One region of the Janthinobacterium sp. P210006 genome, then DNA from elsewhere that is predicted to be linked to it. Evidence: predicted binding sites of a transcription regulator. Region 1 holds the regulator's gene; each other region holds the start of a gene.

Region 1 (10,189 bases):
CGACCATGAACCGTTCTACAACCTGCATCCGCCCGGCCATGCCGAGCACGCGGACTGCGCCGCGCGCAATGCGCAGCGCCAGGCGGGCATCGACGCCTTGATCGCCGGCGTCGAAGCGCTGATCATGGATTGCTCGTACACGCGCGAGGAATACCCGGGCAAGCAGGGCTGGGGCCACGGCACCTTCGACGCCGCCTTCGACCTGGCCCTGCGCTGCGGCGCGCGGCGCCTGTACTGCACCCACCACGAACCGACGCGCAGCGACGAACAGCTGGAAGCCGTGTTTGCCGACGTGATGAGCCGCTATGCGGACCGCCTGGCCGGCCTGCAGGTGTTCCTCGCCTACGAGGGGCTGACGGTGGAACTGGCCCGCGCATAAAAAAGGGAGCCGCAAGGCTCCCTTTTTACTGGCGTTGACTATCCATTACATGATGTGGTGGCCAATCCACCATGCCACTGCGGCGACAAACGCGGAAGCGGGGATCGTGAAGATCCAGGCCCACACGATATTGCCTGCCACGCCCCAGCGCACGGCCGACATTTTTTGCGACGAGCCGACGCCGACGATGGCGCCCGTGATGGTGTGCGTGGTCGAGACGGGAATGCCCAGCGCCGTCGAGACGAACAGGGTGATGGCGCCGCCCGTTTCGGCGCAGAAGCCGCCGACCGGTTTCAGCTTGGTGATCTTCTGGCCCATGGTCTTGACGATGCGCCAGCCACCGAACAGGGTGCCGAAGCTGATGGCCGTGTAGCACGAGATGATGACCCACATCGGCGGCATGGCATCGGCCGCGCTCGAGTAGCCGGCAGCGATCAGCAGCATCCAGATGATGCCGATGGTTTTTTGCGCATCGTTGCCGCCGTGGCCCAGGCTGTAGGCGGCTGCCGATACCAGCTGCAGGCGGCGGAACCACTTGTCGACCTTGCGCGGCGTCGAACGCACGAAGATCCAGGACACGAGCAGCATCATGATCGAACCGAACACAAAGCCCAGCACCGGTGCGATGACGATGAAGGCCACCGTTTTCCACAGGCCGGCCGCGACCAGCGCGCCCGTACCGGACTTGGCGACGGCCGCGCCCACCAGGCCGCCGATCAGGGCGTGCGAGGACGACGAAGGAATCCCGTAGTACCAGGTAAACAAATTCCAGAAGATGGCGCCCATCAGCGCGCCGAAGATCACGTACTGGTCGATCACCGCCGGGTCGATGGTGCCCTTGCCCACCGTGGCGGCCACGGTCAGCTGGTGGAACACGAAAATGGCGACGAAGTTGAAAGTGGCAGCCATGGCAACCGCGGTCTGCGGTTTCAATACGCCCGTCGAGACCACCGTGGCGATCGCGTTGGCGGCATCGTGGAAGCCGTTCATGAAGTCAAACAGCAGCGCGAGGACGATCAACAGGCCTAGCACGTAGATGCTGATTTGTATGGTCATTGTAGTTTCTTTTCTGATTCTGGTTCAGGACAGGCCCAACGCTTACGCGTTTTCGACGATGATGCCTTCGATAATATTGGACACATCTTCGCAACGGTCGGTCACGGTTTCCAGAATTTCGTAGATCGCTTTCAGCTTGATCAGGTTGCGCACGTCCGGTTCGTCGCGGAACAGTTTGGACATGGCGGCGCGCATCACGTGGTCGGCGTCCGATTCCAGGCGGTCGATCTCTTCGCAGATGGCGACGATCTTGCGCGAGTTGTCCATGTTGTGCAGCATGGCGACGGCGTCGCGTACTTTCTCGGTACAGGCCAGCACCAGTTCGGCCAGGCGCTTGGCTTCCGGCGTGACGGCTTTCAGGTCATACAGCGAAACGGTTTGCGCCGCATCTTCCAGCAAGTCCAGAATGTCGTCCTGGCGCGTGATCAGCTGGTGGATGTCATCGCGGTCGATCGGCGTGATGAAGGTCTTGTGCAGCATTTCCACGGTGGCGTAGGTGACTTTGTCCGCCTGTTTCTCGATGCTTTCGATCGCATGTACGCGGTTTTCCAGGTCGTCGAAATTGGTCATCAGGCCGAGCATCTCTTTGGCGCCCTTGACGCACAGTTCCGCGTGCTGGTTAAACAATTCAAAAAACTTGCCCTCAGTGGGCATCAAGCGTCCAAACATGTCATTCTCCGTTAAGCATTGAGTCGTGTTATTTACTACAGAAAGCCGCCCCGTTGTCGGGGGCGGCCGATGGAATTGCCAGTGCTGCTGAGTCTTAGTCGCCTTGGTAAAGCGCCAGGCCACCACTGTAATTGCCAAATTTGGTGTACTGCCCCATGAAGGTGAGGCGGATGCTGCCGATTGGACCGTTACGTTGTTTACCGATGATGATTTCGGCCGTCCCCTTGTCCGGCGAGTCGGGGTTATACACCTCGTCGCGGTAAATGAACAGGATCACGTCGGCATCCTGCTCGATAGCGCCCGATTCGCGCAAGTCGGACATGACGGGACGCTTGTTCGGGCGTTGTTCCAGCGAGCGGTTCAGCTGGGACAGGGCGATCACGGGACAGCCGAGTTCTTTCGCCAGGCCTTTCAAGCCCCGTGAAATCTCGGAAATCTCCGTGGCGCGGTTGTCGCCCGGCGTATTGGCCGACATCAGCTGCAAGTAATCGACGATGATCAGGCCCAGCTTGCCGCATTGACGCGACAGGCGGCGCGAGCGGGCGCGCAATTCGATCGAGTTGAGCGCCGGCGTTTCATCGATGTACAACTGGGCGTCGTTCATCTTCTGGATCGCATTCGTCAGGCGCGGCCAGTCTTCGTCGTTCAGGCGGCCCGTGCGCAGACGATGCTGGTCCAGCTGGCCGACGGAGCCCAGCATACGCATGGCCAGCTGGGCGCCGCCCATCTCCATCGAGAACACGGCCACGGGCAAGCCGCTGTCGATGGCCACGTTTTCGCCGATGTTGACGGAAAACGCCGTCTTGCCCATCGATGGACGGCCCGCCACGATCACCAGGTCGCCCGGCTGCAGACCGGAGGTCATGCGATCGAGGTCGATGAAACCGGTGGGCACGCCCGTGATTTCACTCTGGTTGTCGCGGCTGTACAGTTCGTCGATGCGCTCGACCACTTGCGTCAGCAGGGGCTGGATGGCGGTCCAGCCCTGGGCGCCGCGCGCGCCTTCTTCGGCGATGGCGAAGATCTTCGACTCGGCCTCGTCAAGCATCTGCTTGACTTCCTTGCCTTGCGGGCTGAAGGCCGTGCCCGAGATATCGTCGGCGACGGTGATGAGTTTGCGCAGCACGCCGCGGTCGCGCACGATCTCGGCGTAGCGCCGGATGTTCGCGGCCGATGGCGTGTTTTGCGCCATGGCGTTCAGGTAAGCGAGTCCACCCACATCATCGGCCTTGCCGAGCTGGGTCAGGGTTTCAAAAACAGTAATGACATCGGCTGGCTTGGAAGCGTTAACCATCTTGACGATTTGCTCGAAGATGATGCGATGGTCATAGCGATAGAAATCCTCCGCATGCATGAAGTCGGCGATGCGGTCATACGCTGCATTGTCGCGCAGCAGACCACCGATAACGGATTGTTCTGCTTCGATCGAGTGCGGCGGAATACGGAGGGAATCCAGTTGCGGATCAGAGGGGGCGTTCATGGCGCGAATTATACCTGCTTCGGCGTACTGGCAAAAATAAAGGGCTGAAATTGCGCGAAAAAAAGGCCACAAAAAAGCCGGGCGAACCCGGCTTTTCATAGTGCTTTACTGTACGGTAGCGCTTGCGGGCCAGGCCCGCAGACGATTACGCGTTCGCGTCTGGTACGACAGCGATAACAACTTCCACAACCACGTCGGTGTGCAGAGCAACCGAAACGTTGTGCTCGCCAACGATCTTCAGCGGGCCGGTAGGCATGCGGATTTGTGCTTTTTCAACAGCAAAACCTTGCTTGGTCAGCGCTTCAGCGATGTCGAAGTTGGTGACGGAACCGAACAGACGGCCATCGACGCCAGCTTTTTGAGCAACTTGAACGGTCAGGCCGCTCAGTTTTTCGCCTTGGGCTTGCGATGCGGCCAGTTTGGCAGCTGCAGCTTTTTCCAGTTCGGCGCGCTTGACTTCGAATTCAGCCACAGCGGTTGCCGTAGCACGACGTGCCAGGCGTTGCGGGATCAGGAAGTTACGTGCGTAACCGTCTTTGACTTTGACGACTTCGCCGAGGTTACCGACGTTTACAACTTTTTCTAACAGAATGATTTGCATAGTTCTTCTCCAGGAATATCTGACCGATTAAGCGTGGTGCAGATCGGTGTATGGCAGCAGCGCGAGGAAGCGAGCGCGCTTGATTGCGGTGTCGACTTGGCGCTGGTAGTGCGCTTTGGTACCGGTCAGGCGTGCTGGCATGATCTTGCCGTTTTCCTGGACGAAGTCTTTCAGCGTGTCGACGTCTTTGTAGTCGACTTGCTCAACGTGAGCTGCCGTGAAGCGGCAGAACTTCTTACGTTTGAACAAAGGGTTTTGCTGTTTGCGTTTTTCTTTAAGCTTGAGCTTATTTTTGTCGAACTTTTTACCGAATGCCATGTCAGGCTCCTGTATCTAAAATGCGCTAGTCGGGAATGACTGCACTAAAATCAATGATGTGAAACACCAAACTCTTGCTGTTGCGGCTCTTTCTGGCCAGGAAACCCGTGAACTGATACACCCCGCCCAAGCTTGCCTGACTGAACCGGCCTGAGATTTCGCCAGCGGCTAGCGCGGCAACATCAAACTCGGTCAAACGGGCAATCCCTGCTTCCATCTGCTGCGAACTGTGCTGCAATACTGCATTCACAATCGGCAGCCCTGCCGGGGTATAGCGCAATATTTCGCGCTCGGCAATGATGGCGGTTACTTGTAGCTGGTTCAGCGCACGATCCTGGTCAAAAATTAAGCGGCTGCGGCTGGAGCGGCTGCTGGTGCTTCGGTGCGGTGGCTTTTGGCCGCGTCTTCGCGTTGTACCGATTTCATCATCGGCGAAGGAGCTGTTTCAGCTTTCTTCATTTTAACGGTCAGGTGACGCAACACGGCATCATTGAATTTGAATGCTGTTTCCAACTCGACCAGGGTCTCGTTGTCGCATTCGATGTTCAGGCAGATGTAGTGTGCTTTAGGCAGCTTTTGGATCGAGTAAGCCATTTGACGGCGGCCCCAATCTTCCACGCGGTGAACCGAACCGCCGCGGGTGGTTACGCTGGCTTTGTAGCGTTCGATCATCGCGGGCACTTGCTCGCTTTGGTCCGGATGGACGATAAAGACTATTTCATAATGACGCATGCAAACTCCTTCAGGTCGGATTGATAATCGCCCACCCCGGCGTCAAGACGGGTGTGGGAAGGTCAGCCGAAGATTATAACCGCCTTTTGCAAACGTTTCAATCATTCCTTCCACAAGCGCCCGGAAAGCCCGTGCACCGCCCTGTTTTTGCCCCGCGAATGACTATTTCTTGCGAAATCCACCCAAAACACGGAAATCCCCTTGCATAGTGGGCGATACTGTACAAAAATACAGACTGTTCATATAGACAGCATTTTAGTATGCACCCACCGCTCATGATCAAGCTGACAGCACGACAAGAACAAATCCTGAACCTGATCAAGGACGCGATTGAAAATACGGGGTTTCCTCCCACCCGTGCCGAAATCGCCAATGAACTGGGTTTCAAGTCGGCCAATGCGGCCGAAGAGCATTTGCAGGCCCTGGCCCGCAAGGGCGCCATCGAGATTTCGCCCGGTACCTCGCGCGGCATCCGCCTGATCGGCGCCGCCGCCGAAGCGCTGCCGTCGAAAGTGCCGGCAGCACTGCTGATGTCGCTGCCCCTGATCGGCCGGGTGGCGGCCGGTTCGCCCATCCTGGCGCAGGAAAACCTGGAAGCGAGCTACAACGTGGATCCGGCCCTGTTCTCGGCCAAGCCCGACTTCCTGCTCAAGGTGCGAGGCTGGTCCATGCGCGACGCCGGCATCATGGATGGCGACTTATTGGCCGTCAAGAAGGTCGACAGCGCCAAGAATGGCCAGATCGTCGTCGCCCGCATCGGCGACGAAGTCACCGTCAAGCGCTACAAGAAGACGGGTTCCGTCATCGAACTGCTGCCGGAAAACCCCGACTTCAAGGTGATCACCGTCTCGCCGGAAGATGAGTTTGCCCTGGAAGGGCTGGCTGTCGGCCTCATGCGTAGCTGGCATTAAATCGCTGCAGGCACGGAAAGGGCCGCAACAGCATGACTGTTGCGGCCCTTTTCACATGGCGCGCGGCTGTTTAAAGGTCCAGTGCGTTTTTGAAGTCGTCGAGCAGATCGGCCTCATCTTCGATGCCCACGGAAACGCGGATCAAGGACTCGGCAATCCCCATGCTGGCGCGCCGCTCGGCACCCATCTCATAGAAAATCGTGTGGGCGACGGGAATGACCAGGGTGCGCGTGTCGCCCAGGTTACTCGCTGGAATGGCCAAATGCAGGCGATTGAGGAAATCGAAGCAGTCGATGCCATCCTTCAATTCAAAGCTGAACAGGGAACCGTAGCTGCGGAACAATTCCGTCGCCAGCGCATGCTGCGGGTGCGACGGCAAGCCCGGATAGTGCACGGCTGCCACGCGCGGGTCCGCGGCCAGCATGGTGGCCAGCGCCAGCGCGTTCGAGCAGGTGCGGTCCATGCGCAAGGCCATGGTTTCCGCGCCGACGGCGATATGGTGCGCCGCTTCCGGACCCAGCGAGGCACCGAAGTCGCGCAAGGCCTTGGCGCGGATCTGCGCGATGCCCCACTGCGCCGGCGCCGCCTTTTTATAGTTTTCAAAGATGTTCGGGTACTGCGTCCAGTCGAACACGCCCGTATCCGTCAAGCTGCCGCCCAGCGCATTGCCGTGACCGCCGATGGATTTCGTCAAGGCGTTCACCACTAGGCCCGCGCCCACGGCTTTCGGGCGGAACAGATATGGCGTCGTCATGGTGTTGTCGACGATGTACAGGATGCCCTTTTCGCGGCACAAGTCGCCGATTTTTTTCAGGTCGGCGATCTGCGTGCGGGGATTGGCGATGGTTTCGACAAACACGATGCGCGTGGCCGGCGTGATGGCGGCCGCCACATGGGCCACGTCGGTGGCGTCGACGAACGACACGGCGATGCCCTGCCCCGTCACCGTTTGCCACAGGCTGTTGGTATTACCAAACAAAAAGGCCGACGACACGACATGGTCGCCCGCGCGCAGCAACGATTGCACCACGGCGCCGATGGCGCCCATGCCCGTGGCGAAGCACAGGGTCGCCACGCCGTCTTCCATCTTGTTGACCTTGTCTTCCAGCGCGGACACGGTCGGATTGCCCTGGCGGCCATAGCGGAAGCCTGGCTCCTTGCCCTGGAACACGGAAGCGAGCTGGCGCGCATCGGCGTAGCCGAAGGCAACGGAAGTGTGCACGGGCTTGTGCAGCGAGCCATGTTCGATGCCCTTGCGGCGGTCGTTATGCAAGATGGTGGTGGTGAAGCCGTAGGTTTTATTGGTGGTCATGGTGGAAGTTCCAAATGCTCGCCTTGCCGCTTAACCCAAGGCAAGTGCTGGGGCCGCACCGGAAAGTGCGCCCCCGAAAAAATGCCCGGCATCGGCCGGGCAGGTTACTTATGCTTCTGTCGTTGCCAGGTTCAGGTTCAGCTGGGAACGGGGCGTATCTTCGGGCGCTGCCGCCTTCGGATGGTGGCGCGCATATTCCAGGCGGTCCAGGTACTCCTGCGACACGTCGCCCGTCACATACACGCCGTCGAAGCACGACGCCTCGAAGTTGGTCAGGGCCGGGTTGACGTCGGCGATCGCCTGCTTGAGCGCGCCGATATCCTGGTACACCAGGTAGTCGGCCGTGATTTCGCGGCACACTTCTTCCGTCGTGCGGCCGTAGGCGATCAGTTCGTCGCGCGTCGGCATGTCGATGCCATACACGTTCGGGAAGATCACCGGTGGCGCAGCCGAAGCGAAGATGACTTTCGTCGCGCCCGCTTCACGCGCCATCTGCACGATTTCACGGCTGGTGGTGCCGCGCACGATGGAATCGTCGACCAGCAGCACGACCTTGTCCTTGAATTCGGACGGGATCGCGTTGAGCTTCTGGCGCACGGATTTCTTGCGCGCCGCCTGGCCCGGCATGATGAAGGTACGGCCGATGTAGCGGTTCTTGATGAAGCCTTCGCGGTACTCGATGTTCAGCGCCATGGCCAGCTGGATGGCGGCCGGACGCGAGGAATCGGGAATCGGCATGACCACGTCGATATGCACGCCAGGCAATTCGGCGCGGATCTTTTCGGCCAGGTATTCGCCCATTTTCAGGCGCGTGGCGTACACGGAGGCGCCGTCGATGACGGAATCGGGACGGGCCAGGTAGACGAATTCGAACACGCAGGGATTCAGGCTGGCATTGTCGGCGCACTGGGCGCTGTGCAATTGCTTGTCGGCGTCGATGAAGACGGCTTCGCCGGGACCAATGTCGCGCACGAAGCGGAAGCCCATGCCTTCCAGGGCTACGGATTCGGAGGCGATCAGGTATTCAGGACCTTGCTCCGTTTCATTGATGCCCAGGCACAGCGGACGGATGCCGTGCGGGTCGCGGAAGGCCAGCAAGCCCACGCCGGCGATTTGCGCCACGGCAGCGTAGCCGCCCTTGACACGGCGGTTCAGTACGGTAACGGCCTTGAAGATAGCTTCCGGGTCCAGGTTCAGGCCCGTCGTCGCTTCCTGGATTTCATGCGCCAGCACGTTGAGCAGCACTTCCGAGTCGGAATCGGTATTGATGTGGCGGCGGTCGTTCTTGAACATTTCCAGCTTCAACTGTTCCCAGTTGGTCAGGTTGCCGTTGTGCGCCAGGGTGATGCCGAACGGTGCATTCACATAAAACGGCTGTGCTTCCTCTTCGCTCGACGAACCGGCCGTCGGGTAGCGGCAGTGGCCGATACCCGTCGTGCCTTGCAGCGAACGCATGTTACGCGTACGGAAGACGTCACGCACGAGGCCATTGGCCTTGTGCATGGAAAACATACTGCTGTGATTGGTCGCAATCCCTGCCGCATCCTGACCGCGATGTTGCAAGAGCAACAATGCATCATAGAGCAATTGATTGACAGGTTGATGGGAAACGACGCCGACGATGCCACACATGGTGTGCTCCTAAACTGTGCTACTGATTTTAAAAAAAATTCAAAATTTCACATGCTGCGCGTAAGCGGCAGGCAGATAAGGCTTGATGGCGCGCGCGCCCTGTTCCGCGAGCGGGCTGAGCAGCGCGTTTTTCCAGAACGGCTGCTGCGGTATGGAAGTCATGCCGCACAAGATGACGGCGGTCAGCACGATCACAAGGCCCCGCGCCACGCCGAACAGGCTGCCCAGGGTGCGGTCGGCCAGGCTCAGGCCCGTCACCTTGACCAGCGCGTCGACCGTCATGGACAGCAATCCCATCAAAATGCGCACGCCGATGAACAGCACCACGAAGGCCAGCAACAATCGGACGGCTTCGCCCGGCACGGCTTCCGGCAGGAATTTCGCCAGCGTGGCGCCATAGGCATTGGCAATGACGAAAGCCACGATCCAGCTGACCAGTGACAGTATTTCCTTGACCAGGCCACGCATCATGCTGATCAGCACGGACGTCACCAGCACGAACAGCACCAGGTAATCGAAGATCGTCACGCGCGCTCAGCCTTGCAAGATCAAGCCGGTACCAGACTGCCGCCCAGGCCCAGCTTTTGCAGCTTGGCACGGGTCTTTTCGGCGTCTTCGCGGCTGCCGAACGGGCCCACGCGCACGCGGATGCGCTCGCCCGCCGGGCTGGAGACCTTCTGCGTGTAGGACTTGATGCCCGCTTCACGCAGCTTGTCCTGCAATTCGTCGACCTTGTCCTGCGTCGCCAGCGCCGCCACCTGCACCACGAACTTGCCGCTGCCGGCGTCATGGGCTTTCTCTTGCGGCTTGTCCAGTGGCTTGCCTTCCAGAATTGCCATGGCGCGCGCCGCATCGTCGGCCGATTGCGCCGGCTTGGCAGGTTTCGCTTCAGGCTTGGCTTCCGGTTTCACCTCGTGCTTGGGTTCCGGTTTCGGCTCCACCTTGGCCTCGTGCTTCGGTTCCGGCTTGGGCTCGTGTTTCGGCTCAGGCTTGGTCTCCACCTTGACAGGCTTGGGCTCGGGTTTTGATTCCGGTTTCGGCTCGGGTTTCGGTTCCACATACGCCGGCTTGACTGGCGCTGGCTGGACGGCTGCCAGCA
Region 2 (10,189 bases), 1.1 Mb from region 1:
CGGTTGCCGGGCAGTGTCAAGCCCTGGCCTTCATCGTCATAGCGCAGCCATTCCGCGTTCGGGTTGCCTTGCCGGATGGCCTGGTACAGGCTGGCGGCGTCGCTGGCGGCAACTCGACGGTCGAGCTGTCCATGCGCCAGCAGCACGGGCTGCGTGATGCGCGCGGCCAGATAGCGGGGCGAGCTGGCGCGCCACTGGGCGGCATCGCCTATCAGGGTGCTGGCGGGATAGCGGTCGTAGCGCTCGTACAGGCTGGCGCCGAGGCGCCAGCGTCCGTCGGCGATGGTCTCGAGCTCGGTAACGGCGGACAGGGCCACGCCGCAGCGGTACAACTCGCCATCCCTGGCCAGCCCCATCAGCGCCGCGTAGCCGCCGTAGCCGGCACCGACGATGCAGACGCGGCGCGGATCGGCGTAGCCTTGGGCAATGGCCCAGCGTACGCCGTCGGCCAGGTCGTCCTGCATGGCCAGCCCCCATTGTTTCCAGCCAGCGCGGAAATGCGCGTCGCCCAGGCCTTCGCTGCCGCGGTAATCGGGTTCCAGCACGGCGTAGCCGCGCGAGGCGAGAAACTGCGCCTCGCCGCTCCAGCCCCAGGTGCCGCGTTGCCAGGGACCGTCATGCACGAACACGATCAGCGGCAGCCGCGCGGCCGGTGCCTTGCCGGCGCCGGCCCTGGGCAGGGTCAGCCAGGCGGGAATGCGCAGGCCATCGCGCGCCGTGTAGTGCTGCAATTGCTTTGCAGACATGCGCGCGGCGTTGACGCCGGGACGCGACTTGGCCAGGACCGTGAGCTGGCCCGTGTCGCGCTGGTACAGATGGTAGATGGCGGGCTGGGTGTCCGACCAGCTGGCGACAAGCACGAAGGGCGTTTCGCTGCGCGTGCCCACGCTCAGGGTGTTGACGGTGGCGGGCAGCAGGGCATTGACGCTCTGTTGCACGGCTTGCATGTCTTCATCAAGCCAGACGGTGGTTTCCGTGTCGGTGGTGTAGCGGATGCCCAGCAGGCGGGTACTGCTGCGCACCATGCTGGCGCGGATATCGTGATCGGGCGAGGCCACGGCAGGCTGCGCGTCGCGCTGCCTTGTCTGCAGGTTGTAACGGTACAGCGCCGCCTTGTCGCCGCCACTCCTGGCGCTGACATAGAAGTGGCCGTCCGGCGTCAGGAAAGCAGGTTCGAAGACGTCTTCGGCGTTGCTGCGCGGATCGAATTGCGCGAGCAACTGCCATTGTTCCGTGGCGGGATCGCGCCAGTACACGCGGTTCTGGCCATCGGTCTGGGCCGTGGCGATGCGCGCCTGGCCGCCCTGGTCATACAACCAGTAGCGGATACCGGCGGGGGCGTCGATTTCCGCATGGTTGCCATTGACGCTATCGAGGCGCAGCAGCGTTGCCGACTGCACGGCGCCGTGTTCGCCATGCTCCGTTTGCAGCACATGGATAGCGGTGCCGCGCTGGTCGCCGATACTTTCCATCAAGATCGTATTCGGTGGCAGCAAGGTGCGTCCGGCTTTCGACTGCTGTGTACCTTGGCGCGCGGCAAGCTGGCGAAACGCGCTGCCATCGCTGTTGACGGCGTACAGGCCCGAACCGTAGCGGCTGCGTCCCTGGCCTTGCCAACGGTCCGTCAGGCGGAAGGCCAGGCGCCGCTCATTAACCCACAGGAAATCACCTATCGCGGCGTCGCTGAAGGCGGCCGCGGGCTGCATGCGCATGCTGGCCAGATCGAGCACGGCCAGGCGGTCGTGTCCGTCGCCGGGAACCACGCGCAGGGCCAGCTGGCGTCCATCGGGCGACAGCAGGGCGCCGCTCAGCGCGGCATTCTCGAAAAACTGTTCCATGGGTAAGGCTGCCGTGACGGTGACGGTGGCCCGGTCGTCGTTCGCGTGGCTGGCGGCAGACAGCAGCAGGAAAAGCGGGGCGCCGATAGCGCAGAGAAGACTGGCAAGACTGGACCGCATCCATGCTCCATGTGGTGTTGTGAAATGTGGTAGTCATTTAAGCACCATTTTCACAAGATTAACATCGATGCAGTCTCTCAGGATGTTTCTGTACCTTATTTTTCAGGTCTTCATTCCGGCGCCCGGATATGTTCGACCAGCCCCGTGCTGCGGCGTCCCGGCGCCGGTGTCAGCCAGCTGACCAGCACGGCGGCGGCCAGGCCGGCCGGCACGCCGAAGATGCCGGCGGAAATGGGCGCGATATGAAACCATTGACCGCTGGCATTGCCTCCCAGCATGGTGCTCGTGTGCAGCATGTAATACAGGCACACGCCAAAGCCCGTGAACATGCCGGCCAGTGCGCCCTGGTAATTGGTGCGTTGCCAGAACACGCCCAGCACCAGCGGCGGGAACAGGGTCGAGGCGGCCAGGGAAAACGCCACGCCCACCAGCGACAGGATGTCGGCCGGCTTTTGCGAGGCGGCATAGGCGGCGATGAAGGCCACGGCCAGCAGCAGCAATTTGGAAATCGTCACGCGCTTTTGCGTCGAGGCGCTGGGATCGACCACCTTGTAATAGATGTCGTGCGACAGGGCGTTTGAAATGGCCAGCAGCAAGCCGTCGGCCGTCGACAGGGCGGCCGCCAGGCCGCCCGCCGCCACCAGGCCGGAAATCACGTAGGGCAGGCCGGCGATCTCGGGTGTGGCCAGCACCAGCACGTCGGCGTCGATGGAAATTTCCGCCAGCTGCACGATGCCGTCGCGGTTGACGTCGACGATGCTGATCAGGGGACTGAGCTTGTCCACGTTGGCCCAGTACGACACCCAGGTGGGCAGGTTCGCGTATTGCGTGCCCACCAGTGCCGAGTAAATATCGTACTTGACCAGCACGGCCAGCGCGGGAATCGTGAGGTAGATCAACAAGATGAAGAACAGGGTCCAGAAGACGGACACGCGCGTTTCGTGCACGGACGGTGTCGTGTAGGATCGCATCAGGATATGGGGCAGGGCAGCCGTGCCCAGCATCATGCAAAACACGAGGGCGAGGAAATTGTTGCGCTTGATGTCGGACTGCGCGCGGTCCGCAGCGGGAAACGGCTGCGCGTGCGGAATGATCGGCTCGGCGCGTTTCTGGTTCTGCGCCTGCGCCGCCTGCCACAGCACGCGCGCCTCATCCGGGCTTTTCGGATAGGCGATCAGATAGCGCTCTGCATTGCGGATGTCGAACAGCGAGGTATTGCGCTGGCGCAAACTGTCGAGCTGGCGCTGGGCCGCCAGGCGGCCTTGCTCCCACGAGCCGGGCAAGCCGTCGATGCGCGCCTGGTAGCTTTGCGCGCGCTGGCGGAAGATGGCGCGTACTTCGTTTTCTTTCGGGTCCGTTTCCAGCACGTGTTCGCGCGCGCTTAGCTGCGGCAGCACCTTGCCGTAGGCGATCTGCGGCACGGGATTGTCCGCATGCTTGACCGACAGCCACATGGCGGGAATCAGGAAGGCGACGAGGATGATGATGTACTGCGCCACCTGCGTCCAGGTAATGGCGCGCATGCCGCCCAGAAAGGAGCAGACGAGGATGCTGGCCAGGCCCAGGAAGATGCCGACGGAAAAATCCACGCCCGTGAAGCGCGAGGCGATCAGGCCGACGGCGTAGATCTGCGCCACCACATAGGTGAACGACACGATGATGGTGGCGGCCACGGCCACCACGCGCACGCTGGCGCCGCGGCCGTCCGCGCCGCTGCCGTAGCGGGCGGCGAGGAAATCGGGAATCGTGTACTGGCCGAACTTGCGCAGGTAGGGGGCGATCAGGAGCGCCACCAGGCAATAGCCGCCCGTCCAGCCCATGATGAAGGCCAGGCCGTCGAAGCCGTTCAGGTACAGGCCGCCGGCCAGGCTGATGAAGCTGGCGGCCGAAATCCAGTCGGCGGCCGTGGCCATGCCGTTGAACATGGCCGGCACCCGGCGCCCCGCCACATAGTATTCGGTGACGTTCGAGGTGCGGCTGATGACGCCGATGGTGGCGTACAGGGTGATGGTGACCAGCATGAACAGGTAGCCGATCCACGCGCGCGGCATGCCTTCCTGCTCCAGCACGGCCAGGGCCAGCAGGAAGGCGGCAAATCCGCCCGTAAACAGCAGGTAGTAGCGGCTCAGCCGGGCAAAGAAGCTGCGCTGGCCGCTCATGTTTGCTCCTCGGCATGAAAAGCCCGGTCGAGGCGCCGCATGCGCCAGGCGTAGAAGGCGATGATGGCCAGATAGACCAGCGAGGCGCCCTGGGCCGCCATATAGAAGGGCAGGGGCCAGCCGAACAGGTTCAGGTGCAACAGTTCGCGCGCATAAAACACGGTCAGGAAGCCCGTCAGCAGCCAGACCAGCAGCAGGATGGCCGTCAGGCGCCGCGTCTTGCGCCAGTGCGTATCGAGGCGCGCCTGCAATTCGGGGCCGGGCGTGCGCGCGGGCCGCAGCGGCGGCGCGGGAGGGCTGGACTTATCCATACGTGATGTCATCCTCTTCTGGCGCGTCCGGCAACAGCAGGGCGATGCTCAGGCGCAGCAGGGTGCCCGGCAGCTTCGGCGAGTGCGCGCGGGGATTATTGAAAATATCGACTTCGGCGCCGTGCTGCTGGGCGATTTCGCGCACGATGGCCAGGCCCAGTCCGCTACCGTCGACATTGCTGCCGAGAATACGGTAAAAGCGTTCGAACACGTGCGCCCGCTCGGCCGGCGGTATGCCGGGACCCGTATCTTCCACTTCCAGGATGGCCAGTTCCAGGGTGCTGCGCACGCGCACCGTGACGCTGCCCCCGGCCGGCGTGTAGCGCAGGGCATTGTCGATCAGATTGCTCAGCAGTTCACGCAGCATCATGGCATTGCCGGAAATCATGATCGAATACGCGGGCTGTTCGAAGCCCAGGTCGATATGCTGGGCAAACGAGGCTTGCACCCAGTCCTGCACCACGCCGCGCGCCAGTTCGCTCAGCTCGATCGGTTCGAACGCCGTGCCTGCCTGCGGCTGGTTTTCCGCGCGCGCCAGGGCCAGCAGCTGGTTCACCAGCCGCGTGGCCGCTTCCGAGCTTTTCGCCAGCTGCAGCAACGACCGGTGTATCTCGTCGTGGTCGGTCTGGCGCAGGGCCAGCTCCGACTGCATGCGCATGCCCGCCAGCGGCGTCTTCATCTGGTGCGCGGCATCGGCGATGAAGCGTTTCTGCATGTCGATCGACAGCGACAGACGGGCCAGCATCTCGTTGAGCGAACCGACCAGCGGCGTGATTTCCTCGGGCACCTGGCCCGATTCGATGGGCGATAAATCGTCGGGCGGCCGGGCGCGTATGCGCTCCTGCAATTGCGCCAGCGGCGACAGGCCGCGCGCCAGGGCAAACCAGACCAGGGCCAGGATCACGGGCAGGATGATGAACTGCGGCAAGATCACACCCTTGATGATTTCATTGGCCAGCTGGGCCCGTTTTTCCAGCGTTTCGGCCACCTGCACCAGCGCACGGCGCGGTTCGTCGTCGCTGCTGGACGGCATGTCGAGGTAGGTGAACGCCACGCGCACGGGCGTACCGTGGATGGTGTCGTTGCGAAACAGCACCATGCCGCTGCGGTATTTGTCGGGGTCCTGGGGCGGCGGCAAGTCGCGGTCGCCGTCCAGGTATTCGCCGCGCGCGCCCACCACCAGGTAATACAGGGTATCGACATCGTCGCCGCGCAGGAAGTCGCGGCCCTTGCCGTTTTTTTCCGGCACGTGGCGCAGCACGGCGCCATCGGCTTGCTTGACCTGCTGCGTGAGCACGGTCACGCTGTCTTCCAGCGCATGGTCGAACGGCTGATTGGCGATGCTCTTGGCCACCAGATAGGTGATGGCGATGCTCATCGGCCACAGCAGCAGCAGGGGCGCCAGCATCCAGTCGAGGATTTCGCCGAACAGCGAATGCTCGATGGTGTCATCCTGCTCCGTGGTGGGCGGCTCGAACCAGTCGTCGTCGTCCGCCTCGTCCGCTGGCGCCTCGCGCGCCTTCACTTGCTGGCGGGGCCGTTGGTCAGGCCTGCCGACTCGCCCGCTTCAGCGTTCAGGCGCGCCGCTTCCGAGTATTTTTCCAGGCAATAGCCGAGGCCGCGCACGGTGGCGATGCGCACGCCGCCCACCTCGATCTTCTTGCGCAGGCGGTGCACATACACTTCGATGGCGTTGTTCGACACTTCTTCGCCCCATTCGCACAGGTGGTCGACCAGCTGCTCTTTCGAGACGAGACGGCCCGTGCGGCCCAGCAGGATTTCCAGCAAGCCCAGTTCGCGCGCGGACAGGTCGAGCATCTGGTCGTTGATGTAGGCGCTGCGCCCCACCTGGTCGTAGCTGAGGGGGCCGTGCTTGATGATGGTGGCGCCGCCGCCGGCGCCGCGGCGCGTCAGGGCGCGCACTCTTGCCTCCAGTTCCGACAGCGCGAACGGCTTGGCCATATAATCATCGGCACCGAGGTCGAGGCCATTGACGCGTTGTTCGATGGAATCGGCGGCCGTCAGGATCAGTACGGGCAGCAGCGAGGCGCGTGCGCGCAGGCGGCGCAGCACTTCCAGGCCGGACATCTTCGGCAGGCCCAGGTCGAGGATCAGCAAGTCGAATTCCTGGGTGGACAAGGCCGTATCGGCCTCTTGCCCCGTCTTGACGTAGTCGATCGCATAACCGGACTGGCGCAGCGAGCGGGTCAGGCCATCGGCCAGCACGCTGTCATCTTCGGCAAGTAAAATACGCATGGTGCACTTCCTATGCTTGCGGCGGTAGAAGCTTGTATTGTGTTTCATTTTCCGCAAGGTGGCGAATTTTTGTGAAAAACAGGGTTGTATTGATCTGTTTCAAAACAAATCCACGTTCCGCTTGCATTGATCACTGTTTTTTTATACAGTACTGTCTGTGTAAAGAATTTAACCCACTGGCGCTATCGCAGGCCGACCGATTCACGTGAATCGTCGACTGTAGAACGGCTGAAAGAACATATGGACGATAAAAAAGCTGTAGTACCCGCATCGGAAAAAGCCAAGGCGCTCGCCGCCGCACTGGCGCAGATCGAGAAGCAGTTTGGCAAAGGTTCGGTCATGCGCATGGATGCCAGCGCACCGATCGAAGAAGTGCAAGTCGTGTCGACCGGTTCGCTCGGCCTCGATATCGCGCTGGGCGTAGGCGGCTTGCCGCGCGGCCGCGTGGTGGAAATCTACGGTCCGGAATCGTCGGGTAAAACCACCCTGACCCTGCAAACCATTGCTGAAATGCAAAAGCTGGGCGGCACCTGCGCCTTTATCGATGCCGAGCACGCGCTCGACGTCGGTTACGCGCAAAAGCTGGGCGTGAACCTGCATGAACTGCTGATCTCGCAACCGGATACGGGCGAGCAGGCACTGGAAATCTGCGACGCCCTCGTGCGTTCGGGCAGCGTCGACCTCGTCGTCATCGACTCCGTGGCCGCACTGACGCCACGCGCCGAGATCGAAGGCGACATGGGCGACTCCCTGCCAGGCCTGCAAGCGCGCCTGATGTCGCAAGCCCTGCGCAAGCTGACCGGTTCCATCAACCGCACGAATACCCTGGTCATCTTCATCAACCAGATCCGCATGAAGATCGGCGTGATGTTCGGCAGCCCGGAAACCACCACCGGTGGTAACGCACTGAAATTCTACGCGTCCGTACGCCTGGATATCCGCCGCACCGGCTCGATCAAGTCCGGCGATGAAGTGATCGGCAACGAAACCAAGGTCAAGGTCGTCAAGAACAAGATCGCGCCGCCGTTCAAGGAAGCGCACTTCGACATCCTGTACGGCGCCGGCACATCGCGCGAAGGCGAAATCCTGGACCTGGGTTCGGATGCCAAGATCGTGGAAAAATCCGGTTCGTGGTATAGCTACAACGGCGAACGCATCGGCCAGGGCAAGGACAACGCCCGCGCCTTCCTGCAGGAGCGTCCGGCGCTGGCCCGTGAAATCGAAAACAAGGTCCGCGCTTCGCTGGGCGTACGCGAACTGCCGCCGCTGGCTGCTGAAAAGCCGGAAAAAGCGGATAAGGCTGCCGACAAGGCTGCCAAGGCTGCGGAAGCGAAAGCGGCCGAGTAAGAAGGTGGCGCAGGTCGGCTGCGCTGGCATGGCCAGCTGCGGCTGGTCTTGCCTGCGACACGCTGCGATACCTGACGGCCCCTTGCGCCGTGGTTTGCCGCCTAAAAGATCTACAATGAATGCCGCCTCGCGCTTGTGCGCCAGGCGGCATTTGTGTTTTTGACGGCATTGTTGACGGCAATATCGACGGCATTATCGGCGGCATTGTTAACGGCATGTCGGGCGGCATATCTGTCGTGGCGATGTCGTGTTTGAATTGCCTTGAGTTGATGTTGTATTTGATTTGAGTTGTCTTGATGTGTTGAACGATAGGGTGGAATGATGGCAGCGGTACAACTGAGCCTGAAGGGCAGGGCGCTACGCTTTTTGTCGATGCGCGAGCATAGCCGCATGGAATTGCGGCGCAAGCTGCAGCGGCATGCGCAGGAGGGCGACGATGTGGAAGCCTTGCTCGACAGCCTGGAGCAGGCCAACTGGCTGTCGCAGGAGCGTTTTTCCGAGTCGCTGATCCACCGCCGCTCGGCCCGCTTTGGCAACAGCCGCATCATGGCGGAATTGCAAAGTCATGGCATCGCCGGCGAGGCGCTGCAGGAACTCAAGGCGGGCCTGGCCGAAGGCGAGACCGAGCGCGCCTGCGAAGTGTGGCGCCGCAAGTTCGGGCAAGTGGCGCAGGATGCCGAGCAGCGCAGCAAGCAGATGCGCTTCCTGATGCAGCGCGGCTTTTCCCAGCGCGCCGTGCAGGTGGCGTTGAAGGGACTGGAACCCGAGGACGACTAGGCGGGTACTGGTGCGATGCCGGCAAGTCGCGCGTCGCGCCCGTTTTTTGCACTGCCGCTGATCCGCGCTGGCCGTGCTGTGTTCCTGCTACAACAGTTCGCGTGGTGCCCTGGCCGCGCGCACTGGCTGGCCTTGTCGTCTGCCATTATTTTCTTTGCAATGGTCATCGTCCTGTCAAGCGGCTGGCGTGTTGTTGCGTTGCACGTGGCGAACGCTGCCGGTGCTCTGCGATATCGTTGCGGCGGCGGCAACTGAATGTGGTTCACGGTCCCGGCTGCACATATCTATCATCACTGGATCTGATATCTGCATAAAATTTCATGTGTTCTCTGTATACTTTGAAATGTTTTTATCGAAGCAATGAAAAATTATGTTGCGGCGCAACCAGCGCCCAATGTGCTACACTTTTAGGGTTTTTGCGGCGCCGCAGGTGCGGTTGCTGTTCGTAGAAGCTGCGAACGGCGTGCTTTATGCACATGGCTGCTTACTAATTATGGCCGCGCAAGCGGCATCGGTCTTATGCCCCTGTCAACTCCCGTATCCCGGCGCGCCCTACGGCACTCCCGCGTTATCGACGTCCAAGCGTATCTGCGCGACGACGGCCTGTGGGATATTGACGCCCGTATTACCGATATCAAAAGCTACGACGCGACCCTGGCCTCGGGCCCCCGTCCCGCCGGCACTCCTCTGCATGACCTCCATCTCCGCATTACCGTCGATCGCGAACTGACCATTGTCGAGGCCGAAGCCGCCTCCGATGCCGTGCCCTATCCCGGTTTTTGCGATACCATCGGCCCCGCTTACAGGGCGCTGATCGGTTTGAATTTATTGAAGAATTTCCGCCGCGACTTGAAACAGCGCCTGGCGGGAATCGCCGGCTGTACCCATTTGACGGAACTGGCGCAAGTCTTGCCGACTGCGACGGTTCAGGCATTTGCCGGCGATGTCTGGTCGACCCGTGACGGTGCGAATGCTGACTTGTCGCATGAAAAGCCGTTTCAACTCGACAAATGCCACGCCCTGCGCACCGATGGCGGGGCAGTTGCACGGTATTACCCGCGCTGGGTAGCCAAAGCGTGACCCCGGCGCTCTGTTTTTCCTGTTTTTTTTGCACCACTAACCGTATTTTTACAAATCAGTATCAGAAGGGAAGCCAGCATGAAAATCCATGAGTATCAAGCCAAAGAAATCCTCCGGCAATTCGGAGTGACGGTACCACGCGGTATTCCGTGCATGTCCGTTGACGAGGCAGTCAAGGCTGCGGAAACCCTGGGCGGCCCGGTGTGGGTAGTCAAGGCGCAGATCCACGCAGGTGGCCGCGGCAAGGGCGGCGGCGTGAAAGTGGCAAAATCGATCGAGCAGGTCAAGGAATACGCTGACC
Region 3 (10,189 bases), 190 kb from region 1:
GTGCTCCGTCAAGCCTTGCGCGATGCGCCGCGCGGCCAGCACGTCCTTGCCGCAGGTAAAACAGTGGGCGAACAGCGCGTACGCGCGGATGGCGCCGTCGGGCGCATCGAGGCGCGCCGCCAGCACATGGCCGTGCGCGCCGGGAAAATCTTGCCGGGTGGATTTCATTGTCTCAGATCAAAGCTGCCGCGCAGCGCGGCCGATGGCGCATTGTAGCGCCGCCCGGCCGCCGCCGCAGGCGGCTGGCAAGATCAGTCGCGCTTGGGGATATCGAGGCCCTTGATGACGGCTGGACGGGCAAGGAAGGCATCGAGCGCGCGCTGCACGTTCGGGAAATCGGCAAAGCCGACCAGATCGCCCGCACCGTAGAATCCCACCAGGCAGCGCACCCACGGGAAGATGGCGATGTCGGCAATCGTGTATTGCCCGCCCATGATCCAGTCGCGGCCCTGCAGGCGCTGCTCGAGCACGCCCAACAGCCGCTTCGCTTCGCCCAGATAGCGTTCCAGCGGACGCTTGTCTTCGTACTCCTTGCCGGCAAATTTATGGAAGAAGCCCACCTGGCCAAACATGGGGCCGATACCGCCCATCTGGAACATCAGCCACTGGATGGTTTCGTAGCGCAAGCCCGCGTCCCGGGGGATGAACTTGCCCGTCTTTTCCGCCAGGTACAGCAGGATGGCGCCCGACTCGAACAGGGCCAGCGGCTTGCCATCGGGACCGTCCGGATCGAGGATGGCGGGAATCTTGTTGTTCGGATTGAGGGACAGGAAGGCGGGCGACAGCTGCTCGTTGCGTTCGAAGCTGACCAGGTGGGGCTCGTACGCCAGGCCCAGCTCTTCGAGCAGGATCGATACCTTGATGCCGTTCGGCGTCGGCAGCGAGTACAGCTGCAGGCGCTCGGGATGCTGGGCAGGCCACTTCTGGGTGATGGGAAAATCGGAAAGCTGTGACATGGAAATCCTTTACTTGAATTAAATACGCGGCACCGGGAAGCAAGTATAGCCAAGCATCCCCGCTTCTGCTGGACGGCGCCGGAACCGGCTTGCCCGTGCCTGCCCCCGCCCCCCGTTCAGCCAAACAAGCCATGCAAAAACCAGCGCGGCGCGGCATCCTCGCCGCTGCCGGCGATGCGTTCGCGGTAGACCCAGTAGTGGGCGTGGTCGAGGCCTTCGGCAATGAAATAATCGCGCGCCTGCGACTGGCCCCACCAGCCCGCCTCGATGCGCTCGGCCACGGATACCATTTTCAGGGGTGAGCCATAGAAAGGCCGGTGTTCGCGCATCAGCAGGGCGACGGGCTGGGCCAGCAGCCAGCCGGGACGGGGCATGCCGGGCAAGCCGGGCGGCAAGTCCGGCGCCGCGTTTCTTGCAGCGGACCTGGCCGGCAGCGGCAGCCACTGGTTGGCCGCTTCGGGCCGGTAATCGGCGCGTGGCGCCGCCTGCAAGACATTCTCGGCACCCAGGCGCGCCACCAGCAATTCCATCAGGCGCTGGCGCTCCTGCGGCGTACCGCCCGGCTCGGGGAACAGGGTGTCGCTGGGCGGCGCCATGGGCTGCACCTGCAGCGCTTCCAGGGTGAGGCCGATCACGGGCGCGTCCAGTACCAGCTGCGCCAGGCGCTCCTTGAGCAAGCGCAATAAATGCTCGTCGCGCCAGACGGCTTCGCCCAAGGCCAGGTCGATGACGGTGGGCGGGCGCGCCACCCTGCCCCGCTCATGGGCCAGCAGCAACTGAATGCGCTCGACGGCAAATTGCCGCGCACACAGCCAGCCCGTCATCTGCTGCAGCAAGCGGCGCGCGCCGAACAGCAGCGCTTCCGCATGCTCCACGCGGTCGAACAGTTCCAGGCTGGCGCGGAACGTGGGCGGCGCTTCGAGCCACAGGAACAGTTCCGTGCTGTGGCCATGCGCATCGTCGAGCATGTCCAGCAAGGCACCGCCGCAGCGGCGCTGCAAGCCGGGCCGGGGCAGATGGCGCAGCTGTCCCATAGTGCGGCAGCCGATGCCCTCCAGCCAGTCCAGGTAGGGGCGCGCGGGCGGCAGCAAGGCGCACGGCAAGCCGTCGAGGCGGCGCACGAGACTCGCCATGCCCAGCACGCGGCCCCGGCGCGTCCCGGCGCGCGCCAGCAGCCAGGCGCCGCGCGCCGTGGGGGCGCACGACAGCTGGGCCGTGTAGCCCAGCGCGCGCAAGCTGGCCGCAATCTGCCGGCACAGGGCGCGCACGCCGCCGAACAGGCGCAGGCTGGCCCCCGCATCGACCAGCAGGGTCGCTTCCTCGCCCTGCGCCACCAGCGGCGAGTATTGCAGCAGCGCCAGCGCCACCGCTTGCAGGGCCTGCGCTTCCAGCTCGGGCGAGCGCTCGTGCAGGCGCGCCTGCGGCGCCAGCATCAGCGCGCCCGCGCGGCGCATGCCGGGCCGGATGCCGGCATCCCGCGCCAGCGGCGACACGGCCATCACTTGCTCCTGCTCCAGCACCACGCCCAGGTGGTCAGCCGACCAGCGCGGGCAAAATACTTCGAGCGGGAGCCGGGGCAGGCACAGGCCGATCCAGAGTCGCATGACGCAGCAATAATGAAGGAGGTTGCAGGGGCAGGAACAGCGGCGCATCGCGCTGCGGTCCCCGGCGCTTGATGAAGCCGATCTCGATGCCGCCGGCGGCCGGGCGCAAGGACAGGCGCAGCGGCGCCGGCGACGCATCCTGCGCGCCGTGCAAGGGGCGCAGCATGCAGAACACGGTGTTGCCCCCTTGCGCGGCCAGGTGCAGGCGGCGCAGGCTGTCGGCGCGCACGTGCGATTGCCAGAACAGCAAGGCGCCGCAACTGCCGCTGCGCAAGATGTTTTCCGCCGCCCACAAGGCATCCTTGCTGCCGGCGCTCTTGAGCCACAGCAGCTGCGATGGCGCCAGCCCCTGTGCGGCCAGGGCCAGCGCCTGCGGCGGATGGGGCGGCTGCAGCAGCACGATGGGCAAGCCCGGCAACTGCGCCAGCGCGGGCGCCAGCAGCCGCAATTCGCCGCTGCCCGGCTGCTGCACCAGCAGATCGATGAGGCTGCCGCAGGGCCAGCCACCGCCGGGCAGCTGCGCGGACAGGGCGGCAAAGCCCGTGTCAAGGCAGCGCGTGGCACCCTGCCCCAGCTGCGATGCACGCCACAGGGACGGGTGCAAGGCTTCCGGCGAGGCCATCAATTGGGAATGTTGCATCATGATTCATAAAGATAAATACTGTATGCATATACAGTACTATCTGACCCTGCTTTTGGCAAGGCATATCTGCGTAGCGCCACCCGCAGGTCGTCCCGCCACGTCCGAAAAACACCGTTTTTCACATCGATTGCTGTACCATAAGCACTCTCCTTACCGCTCGGCAATGCACCGGGCGGCTTCCTCCGTCCATAAGGAAACTCATTTGACCACCATCCAAATCATCAGCGCCATCGTCTTCGGCCTTGCGCTCATCCACACCTTCGCCGCGAAGTCGTTTGAAACATTGGCGAGCCGCCACCCGCGCCATGCGGGCCTGCTGCATTTGCTGGGCGAAGTAGAAGTCGTGTTCGGCTTCTGGGCCTTTATTCTGATCATCGTCATGGCCTTTGTCTCGGGCGGCGATGCAGCCATCGAGTACGCCGAATCGCGCCAGTACACGGAACCGCTGTTCGTCTTTGTCGTCATGGTGGTGGCCGCCTCGCGCCCCGTGCTCGACGCCGTGCAGCGCCTGCTCAAAGGGGTGGCGCGCGTGATGCCGCTGCGCACGGAACTGGCCCTCGTCTGGCTGGGCCTGGCACTGGTGCCCCTGACGGGCTCGATGATTACGGAACCGGCCGCCATGACCCTGGCCGCGCTGATGCTGGCGCCGCAAATCTTTCGCCAGGGCATCCCTGAATGGCTGAAATATGGCGCCTTGGGCGTACTGTTCGTCAACGTTTCCATCGGCGGCACCCTGACTTCGTACGCGGCGCCGCCCGTGCTGATGGTGGCCACCACGTGGAACTGGGACAGCGCCTACATGGCCAGCCATTTCGGCTGGAAAGCCGCCATCGCCGTGCTGGTCAACGCCACGGGCGTGAGCATCCTGCTGCGCAAATATCTGCACAGCAATACGTCCGACATCAAGCCGAAAGCGGGCGACGTGGAAGCGCCGAAAGTGCCGCTGGCCGTCAGCCTCGTGCACATGATCGTGCTGGCCGGCGTGGTGGCCCTGGCGCACCATCCCGTGCTGTTCGTCGGCCTGTTCCTGTTCTTCCTCGGTTTCGTGCAGGCATACGAGCGCTATCAAAGCCCCCTGATCCTTAAAGAGGGCTTGCTGGTCGGCTTCTTCCTGGGCGGCCTGGTGGTGCTGGGCGGCATGCAGCAATGGTGGCTGCAGCCCATCGTTTCCAGCCTGAAACCGCTGGCCCTGTTCTTCGGCGCGCTGGGCTTGACGGCGATTACGGACAATGCGGCCCTCACTTACCTGGGCTCGCTGATTGTCGGCATGACGGACGAAGCGAAATACATGCTGGTGGCCGGTGCCGTGGCCGGCGGCGGCCTGACCGTCATCGCCAACGCGCCGAATCCGGCCGGCGTGGCCCTGCTGCGCCGCGGCTTCAAGGATGAGTCGATCGGCGCCGTCGGCCTGCTGGCGGGCGCCCTGCTGCCGACGGCCGTGGCGGCCCTGGCCTTCCTGGCCCTGTAAGCTTGCGCACGGGGCGGCTGCCGGCCGCCCCTGCTCCCCTCGTCCCTCCCCGGTTTCCTTAGTTGCCCTCATACACGAGGAAGTGCAGCCGGTCGTAAAACAGGCTGTAGGCATAATCGAACGTGCCCACGCTGCGAAAACCCTTGTGCAGATACACTTGCAGCGCTTCGCTCTTTTCCCACACCGTCAAGGTGATGCGCGCACAGCCCTTGCGGCTGGCCAGGTCGCGGATTTCATGGAACATTTGCCGGAACAGGCCCTGCCCCCGGTATTTCTCGTCGATGGCCAGGCTGCTGACGAAACAGTCGTCGGCGCGCGCATGCGCGAGCACGAAGGCGTCATACGCATCGTCGAGCGCCTTCATGTCGTCGCGGTAATACGAGACGGCGCCGCAAGCCTGGAACTCGGCCATCGTCGCGGCCGTGAAAAAGCCGATGAAGCGTTCGTCCTCGTCATGCAGGCCGTGGATGTGCGCCAGGTACGGGTCGATGTTCTGCCGCCGCTGCAATTCGACGAACTGCAGGTTGAGCTTATTTCCAAAGGAACAGTATTCGAGGTAACTGGTGGCAAACAGCAGCTTTGCCATGCGGTTCTTCGCCTCGTCGCCCAGCAGTTCGCCCGGCACCAGCCTGAGCGGCGCATGCGACAGCAGACCCGCCTGGCCGTCCTCATCGGGCGCGGCCACGTCGCTGGCCATGGGCAGGCGGCTGGCATGGCGGCCCACGGTGGGGCGCCAGAAATTACCGGCGGCAATATGCTGCGAACGGTGGGCCAGCAGGTAGCGGCAAAAGACGTCATTCACGCGGTCCAGCTGCGGGTCGTCCGACAGCACCGAGTAATAGTGGAAATGGTCGATTTCCGCCCGCAGCTGAGCCGCATACGCCATGCGCGGCACTTCCTCGATATCGAATACATCGACGATATTGACCAGGTTCAAAGGATCGTCCAGCTGCCAGTCGATTTCATCGAGCCTGGCCACGCAGCGCGCATAGGCGCGCCGCTCTTCGTCGCTCAAGGGGATGTGCATATCGGTAATGATATCGTCCAGCAAACGCATGCCGCGGATGCCGCCCGCCACCGCTTCGCGCACGCCGTCATACAGCACGCAATAGCGCTGGTAGAACTCGGCATGGCTGAGCAGGGTCACGCCCAGGTTTTTCTTCCATTCGGCATAGAACTGGCCGAACAGCCGCGCCTCGAATTGCGGGCAGGAACGGGGAATCTCGCCCTCGATGCCCGCATAGGCGAGGTTCACATTGCGCTGGATCACGCGCAGCGCCGCATCGTTCTTCTTGGCGATCAGCATGCCCGTTTCATCGAGAAACAGATTCATCCAGCTCACATGCCGGCGCGCTTCGCCGTCGCCGTCCCCGTGCTGGAAATAGTCGGGCACTTCCGGCTTCATCAGGAAAATCGTCGCCGGGTTATGGGGGATCGTATCGACATCCATATACATGCCGCCGTATTCGCACATGATGAGGATGCGGAAATAATCGGACAGGGTGGCGAAGTAGCGCTGCGTATGCAGGGTGTCGAGCAAGTCGAAGCGGGCCGGCGCGAAGTCCAGCGCCAGCGCGCGCAGCGAGTTGATATGCAGGGTCGTGCCGCCGATCGCGTAGCGGCCTATCGTGTAGCGCCCGGCGCCGCCCGTGGGGCTGAAGCGCTCGTCATTGCGCAGCTGCTGTGCATCCCAGGCCCACAGGATGGAGACATACGGCGCGCCGCCGTTGTGCCGCACGTCGTCGAGCGCCGCGCCCCACTGTTCGATGGCGTCGCCGGCGATGGCGGGCAGCGGTCCGCCCATCCAGATGCGGTGCAGGTAGCGCTCGTCGTCGCCGAGCGCGCGCGTGGGGATGCAGCTGAGCGAGGAACAGCTTGCCGCATTGAAATGGTTGAAGTTCAGGGCGACGAAGCTGCGCAGGGCGGCGATGCCCGCCTGGTGCTCCGCGGCCAGCTGTTCCAGGTCGCTGCCGGCCGGGCGGACGTCGGCCAGGGTGATGTAATCGAGTTTCAGCCGGTTGATGCGGAACTCGTATTCCAGGTTGAAAATCTTTGCTTGATCGTGTTTCGAGGCCAGGTCATCTATTTTCATGAGCGCACCATTTTCCGCAGGAGAGTGTCAATAAGCTTCACAGGGGGTAAATCCACGTCAACAACATGCGCAGCGTTGCGCCATCAGTGCCGGGCCAGCCGCACCTCGCTTTCCCGGCCCCCCGCCATGCCCCGCGTAAACAGCAGCAGGCAGGCGGCGATGACCACGATGACGGGGACATTCAGCAGCGCATACGTTTCCAGCGCATAGCCGAAGCGCTGGCACAGCACGTTGTACAGCTGCAGCCAGGCGGACAGATAGATGCAGTACAGCAAGCTCATGGCGGCCGTCGTCAGTGTCATCGATTCCTTGCTGGCCGTAATCGCGCTACGGATCAGGGCGCCGTTGAACAGGCCGAAGCCGATGGAATAGACAAACATGCAGGCCGCAAACACATCGACGTGATGGCGGCCCGCGCCCGCGCCCAGCATGCCGGCCGCCGCGATCAGCCCGCCCAGGCGCAGCAGGTAGACGAGGGGGAAATCCTGCCGCAGGCGCTGGATGGCGATGCTGCTGAGCACAAAGCCGGACAGGATCACGCATTGCAGCGCGATATACGTGGCGTAGGACGCGCCCATCTCCTGCAGCACGAAGATGGGCGAAAAGCCGATCCAGGCCGTCAGGGGCACGGTGGCCAGCCCGGCCGTGAACATGCCGAACATGAAGCGCCGATTGCTGAAAATGGCCGCGTAGCTGCGCACGATGGCGCCCAGGTCCAGCCGCGCCACCGCCGCCGGCGCGCGCGGCATGGTCTTGAACAGGCCCAGCAAGGACAGCAGCGCCAGCAGGCCGGAAAGGAAAAACACGTAGCGCCAGTCCAGCCGGCTGATGATGGCGCTGCCCAGGATGGGACCGGCCAGGGGCGCGAGGATGGTGGTGCTCGACAGGATGCTGCTCAGCTTGACGGCTGCCATGTCGTCGAACAGCTCATGGATCATGGCATAGCCGACGAAGATGAAGCAGCAGCCCATGCCCTGGATGAAACGCAGCACGAGAAATTGCTCGATCGAGGCGGAAAACGGCACGGCCAGCGTGGCCAGCAGGAACAAGGCATTGCCGGTCAAGACGAGCTTGCGCTTGCCGATGCAGTCGGCCAGCGGACCCAGGAAAATCTGCAGGGAACTGCCGCCCAGCAGATACAGGCTCAGGGACAGGGGAACGAACTTGTTTTCCGCCTGGAACTCGCCGACGATGCCCAGCATCGCCGGCATGATCATGTCATTGGACAGATAGATATTCAGTTCAAAGACGAGAAAAAACGCAAAAAACCACAGCAACTGCTTGGACTTGATGGACATGGCGCGTTCCGTAACGTGGGTGGCTGCCGTCAGTGCATGTCGGCCGTCAGGGCATGGGACGGCCGATCAGAGTCGACACTGAAAACGTGTACCAATTGTATACCAATTACTATTTTTATCGCCTGTTTTTGTGATTTTTAAATACCGCAGCAATACCACTTACGGGAAACGCGCAGTTATGCGGCATTTGGCGCCGGACCCGAAAAAGGCTGCGCCAGCGCGCCGGCGCGGCCATGCGGCGGCGCGGCCGGCGATGCAGGGAAGGGAAAAGCGATGCGTACCAGTGCCTGCCTGTCGCAGCGCGACACGAACCGACACGCCGTCTCAGGCGCGGCGGTGGCTGGCGAAGAAATCGAGCAGCATCTTGCTGGCGTCGGGTTTGGCCTTGTCGTTGAACGGCAGGCTGGCGTCGCCGCCGCTCCACGCATGCTCGAGGTGCTCGACCTGCGCCACGCGCAGCAGCACCTGCTTGCCCACCTGATAATCGTGCAAAGCGTACGCATGGGCCGGATTGCGCCCGCCCGCCGCGCCGCCGGGCAGGCGCTGCGCCGTCACCACGGTATCGGCTGGCAGGCGGTTCACGCGCACGCACTGGCGCACCAGTTGCGTCTGGTTGATGGGCCGCACCACCTTGTCGGCCTGCCCTTGCAGCAGGATGGCGGGCAGGCGGGGAAACGCGGGCTGGCGCGCCAGCACTTCATCGATGGCCGCATCGGCACGGGCCGCGGCGCCGTGCTGCATCACCTGCAGCGCGCCGATCAGATTATGGCCGGCACCAAACACGGGCCCGGAATGCAGGCCCAGCGCGGCGAACAGATGGGGATGGTTCAGGGCCACGATATGGGCCATGCCGGCGCCGGCGGAAATGCCGCAGATATAGATGCGCGCCCGGTCGATCGCGTACCGGGCCGCCACCTGCTCGATGGCGCCGACGATCAGGCGCACGTCGCCGCCCCCATCCTGCGTCAGCTTGTCGTACCACTTCCAGCAGCGGCGCGCATGCGAACGCAGCGATTGCTGCGGATACAGCACGGCATAGCCCTTGCGTTCGGCCAGGCGGTTCATGCGCGTGCCTTCGGCAAACTGCGTGGCGCTCTGCTCGCAGCCGTGCAGCATCACCAGCAGCGGCCGGCCCCGGCTGCGCATGGCGGCGCTCGGCGCCTTGTCGGGCAGGTACAGGAAATACGGCAGGCGCCGGCCCGGCAACTGCCCCAGTTCCGGCAACGGCGCATAGTGGGCCGCCAGCCACTTGCCGGGCGGGGGCGCCGGGCGTTTGCGCGCGCGCGGGGGCGACAGGGGCGTGGCGAAGGGCGCCAGCGAGGACAGCGCATCGCCGGCGGGCCTGGCGCGCGGCTTGACCACGGTCTTGGCCGCCGTCTTTCTGCGGGGTTGAGCCTTGGGCTTGGCCGGCACGGGGCCGAACAGCACCTTGGCCAGCTTGGTTGCCGTGCGCTGTTGCGCCTTACCGGCGCGCAAGAGCCCGCGCAGCCATTTGGTGGCGGGCTTCACCATGGCAAGTGGCGCGCGTGTGGTTGTGGAGCGTACCGCCAGTTCATCCCTGTGCATCGTTGCATCGTCAGCATGTGCGGCCTCCTCCGTAGAATGCATAGAGTACCGCACTTGGCTGGCAACACCGTACGTTCGCACGCTTATAAAAGTGCCGCTGGCACCATTGAGGCAGATCAAATGCGACCTTGAGCGCCTGCGTAATCTGGGTGCTCGATCAGCACTTCACGACAGGAGAGAACACCATGAGCTATCTGGACCGCGACATCTTGGGCATATACCGCAACCACGACGGCCCGGGGCCGGCCCTGATGGGGGCCGACACCCTGATCGGCGACGATGTCTACAATCACAGCGACGAGGAACTGGGCGACATCAAGGAAATCATGCTCGACATGCGCACCGGCCAGATCGCCTATGCCGTACTGTCCTTCGGCGGCCTCCTGGGCATGGGCGACAAGCTGTTTGCCGTGCCCTGGGAACGCCTGACCCTGGACCCCGTCAACAAGCGTTTTTTACTCAACGTGGAAAAAAACCAGTTGAAAGACGCACCGGGCTTCGACAAGAACAACTGGCCCGACATGGGCAGCGACGCGTGGAACCAGCAGATGGAAGCCTTCTA

Evidence for each region. Region 1 encodes LexA, which represses DNA repair genes until DNA is damaged. Its sites were predicted from a motif close to ACTGTATNNNNATACAGT; they were not measured.
Region 2: recA (recombinase RecA) is a predicted target of LexA. The motif match lies at 6,817-6,834, and genes of this name have one in related genera.
Region 3: imuA (translesion DNA synthesis-associated protein ImuA) is a predicted target of LexA. The motif match lies at 3,221-3,238, and genes of this name have one in related genera.

The regions. Positions count from the first base shown of each region.
Region 1 is NZ_JAZARD010000001.1:1,300,503-1,310,691, reverse strand. Features, by position in the region: gene VPH41_RS05870 (MBL fold metallo-hydrolase) at 1-379, shown strand, start outside; gene VPH41_RS05865 (inorganic phosphate transporter) at 425-1,435, opposite strand; gene VPH41_RS05860 (DUF47 domain-containing protein) at 1,478-2,104, opposite strand; gene VPH41_RS05855 (replicative DNA helicase) at 2,199-3,584, opposite strand; gene rplI (50S ribosomal protein L9) at 3,730-4,185, opposite strand; gene rpsR (30S ribosomal protein S18) at 4,213-4,503, opposite strand; gene priB (primosomal replication protein N) at 4,529-4,828, opposite strand; gene rpsF (30S ribosomal protein S6) at 4,849-5,235, opposite strand; gene lexA (transcriptional repressor LexA) at 5,511-6,146, shown strand; gene VPH41_RS05825 (cystathionine gamma-synthase family protein) at 6,217-7,458, opposite strand; gene purF (amidophosphoribosyltransferase) at 7,567-9,090, opposite strand; gene VPH41_RS05815 (CvpA family protein) at 9,130-9,618, opposite strand; gene VPH41_RS05810 (SPOR domain-containing protein) at 9,639-10,189, opposite strand, start outside.
Region 2 is NZ_JAZARD010000001.1:247,664-257,852, forward strand. Features, by position in the region: gene VPH41_RS01125 (S9 family peptidase) at 1-1,958, opposite strand, end outside; gene VPH41_RS01130 (sodium:solute symporter family protein) at 2,069-4,117, opposite strand; gene VPH41_RS01135 (DUF4212 domain-containing protein) at 4,114-4,428, opposite strand; gene VPH41_RS01140 (sensor histidine kinase) at 4,421-5,953, opposite strand; gene VPH41_RS01145 (response regulator transcription factor) at 5,950-6,684, opposite strand; gene recA (recombinase RecA) at 6,925-8,031, shown strand; gene VPH41_RS01155 (hypothetical protein) at 8,151-8,318, shown strand; gene recX (recombination regulator RecX) at 8,353-8,808, shown strand; gene VPH41_RS01165 (DUF2889 domain-containing protein) at 9,328-9,888, shown strand; gene sucC (ADP-forming succinate--CoA ligase subunit beta) at 9,967-10,189, shown strand, end outside.
Region 3 is NZ_JAZARD010000001.1:1,110,899-1,121,087, reverse strand. Features, by position in the region: gene VPH41_RS04990 (alpha/beta hydrolase family protein) at 1-168, opposite strand, end outside; gene VPH41_RS04985 (glutathione S-transferase N-terminal domain-containing protein) at 252-956, opposite strand; gene VPH41_RS04980 (Y-family DNA polymerase) at 1,073-2,560, opposite strand; gene imuA (translesion DNA synthesis-associated protein ImuA) at 2,490-3,200, opposite strand; gene VPH41_RS04970 (putative Na+/H+ antiporter) at 3,406-4,671, shown strand; gene VPH41_RS04965 (GNAT family N-acetyltransferase) at 4,730-6,763, opposite strand; gene VPH41_RS04960 (MFS transporter) at 6,847-8,061, opposite strand; gene VPH41_RS04955 (extracellular catalytic domain type 1 short-chain-length polyhydroxyalkanoate depolymerase) at 8,386-9,573, opposite strand; gene VPH41_RS04950 (PRC-barrel domain-containing protein) at 9,813-10,189, shown strand, end outside.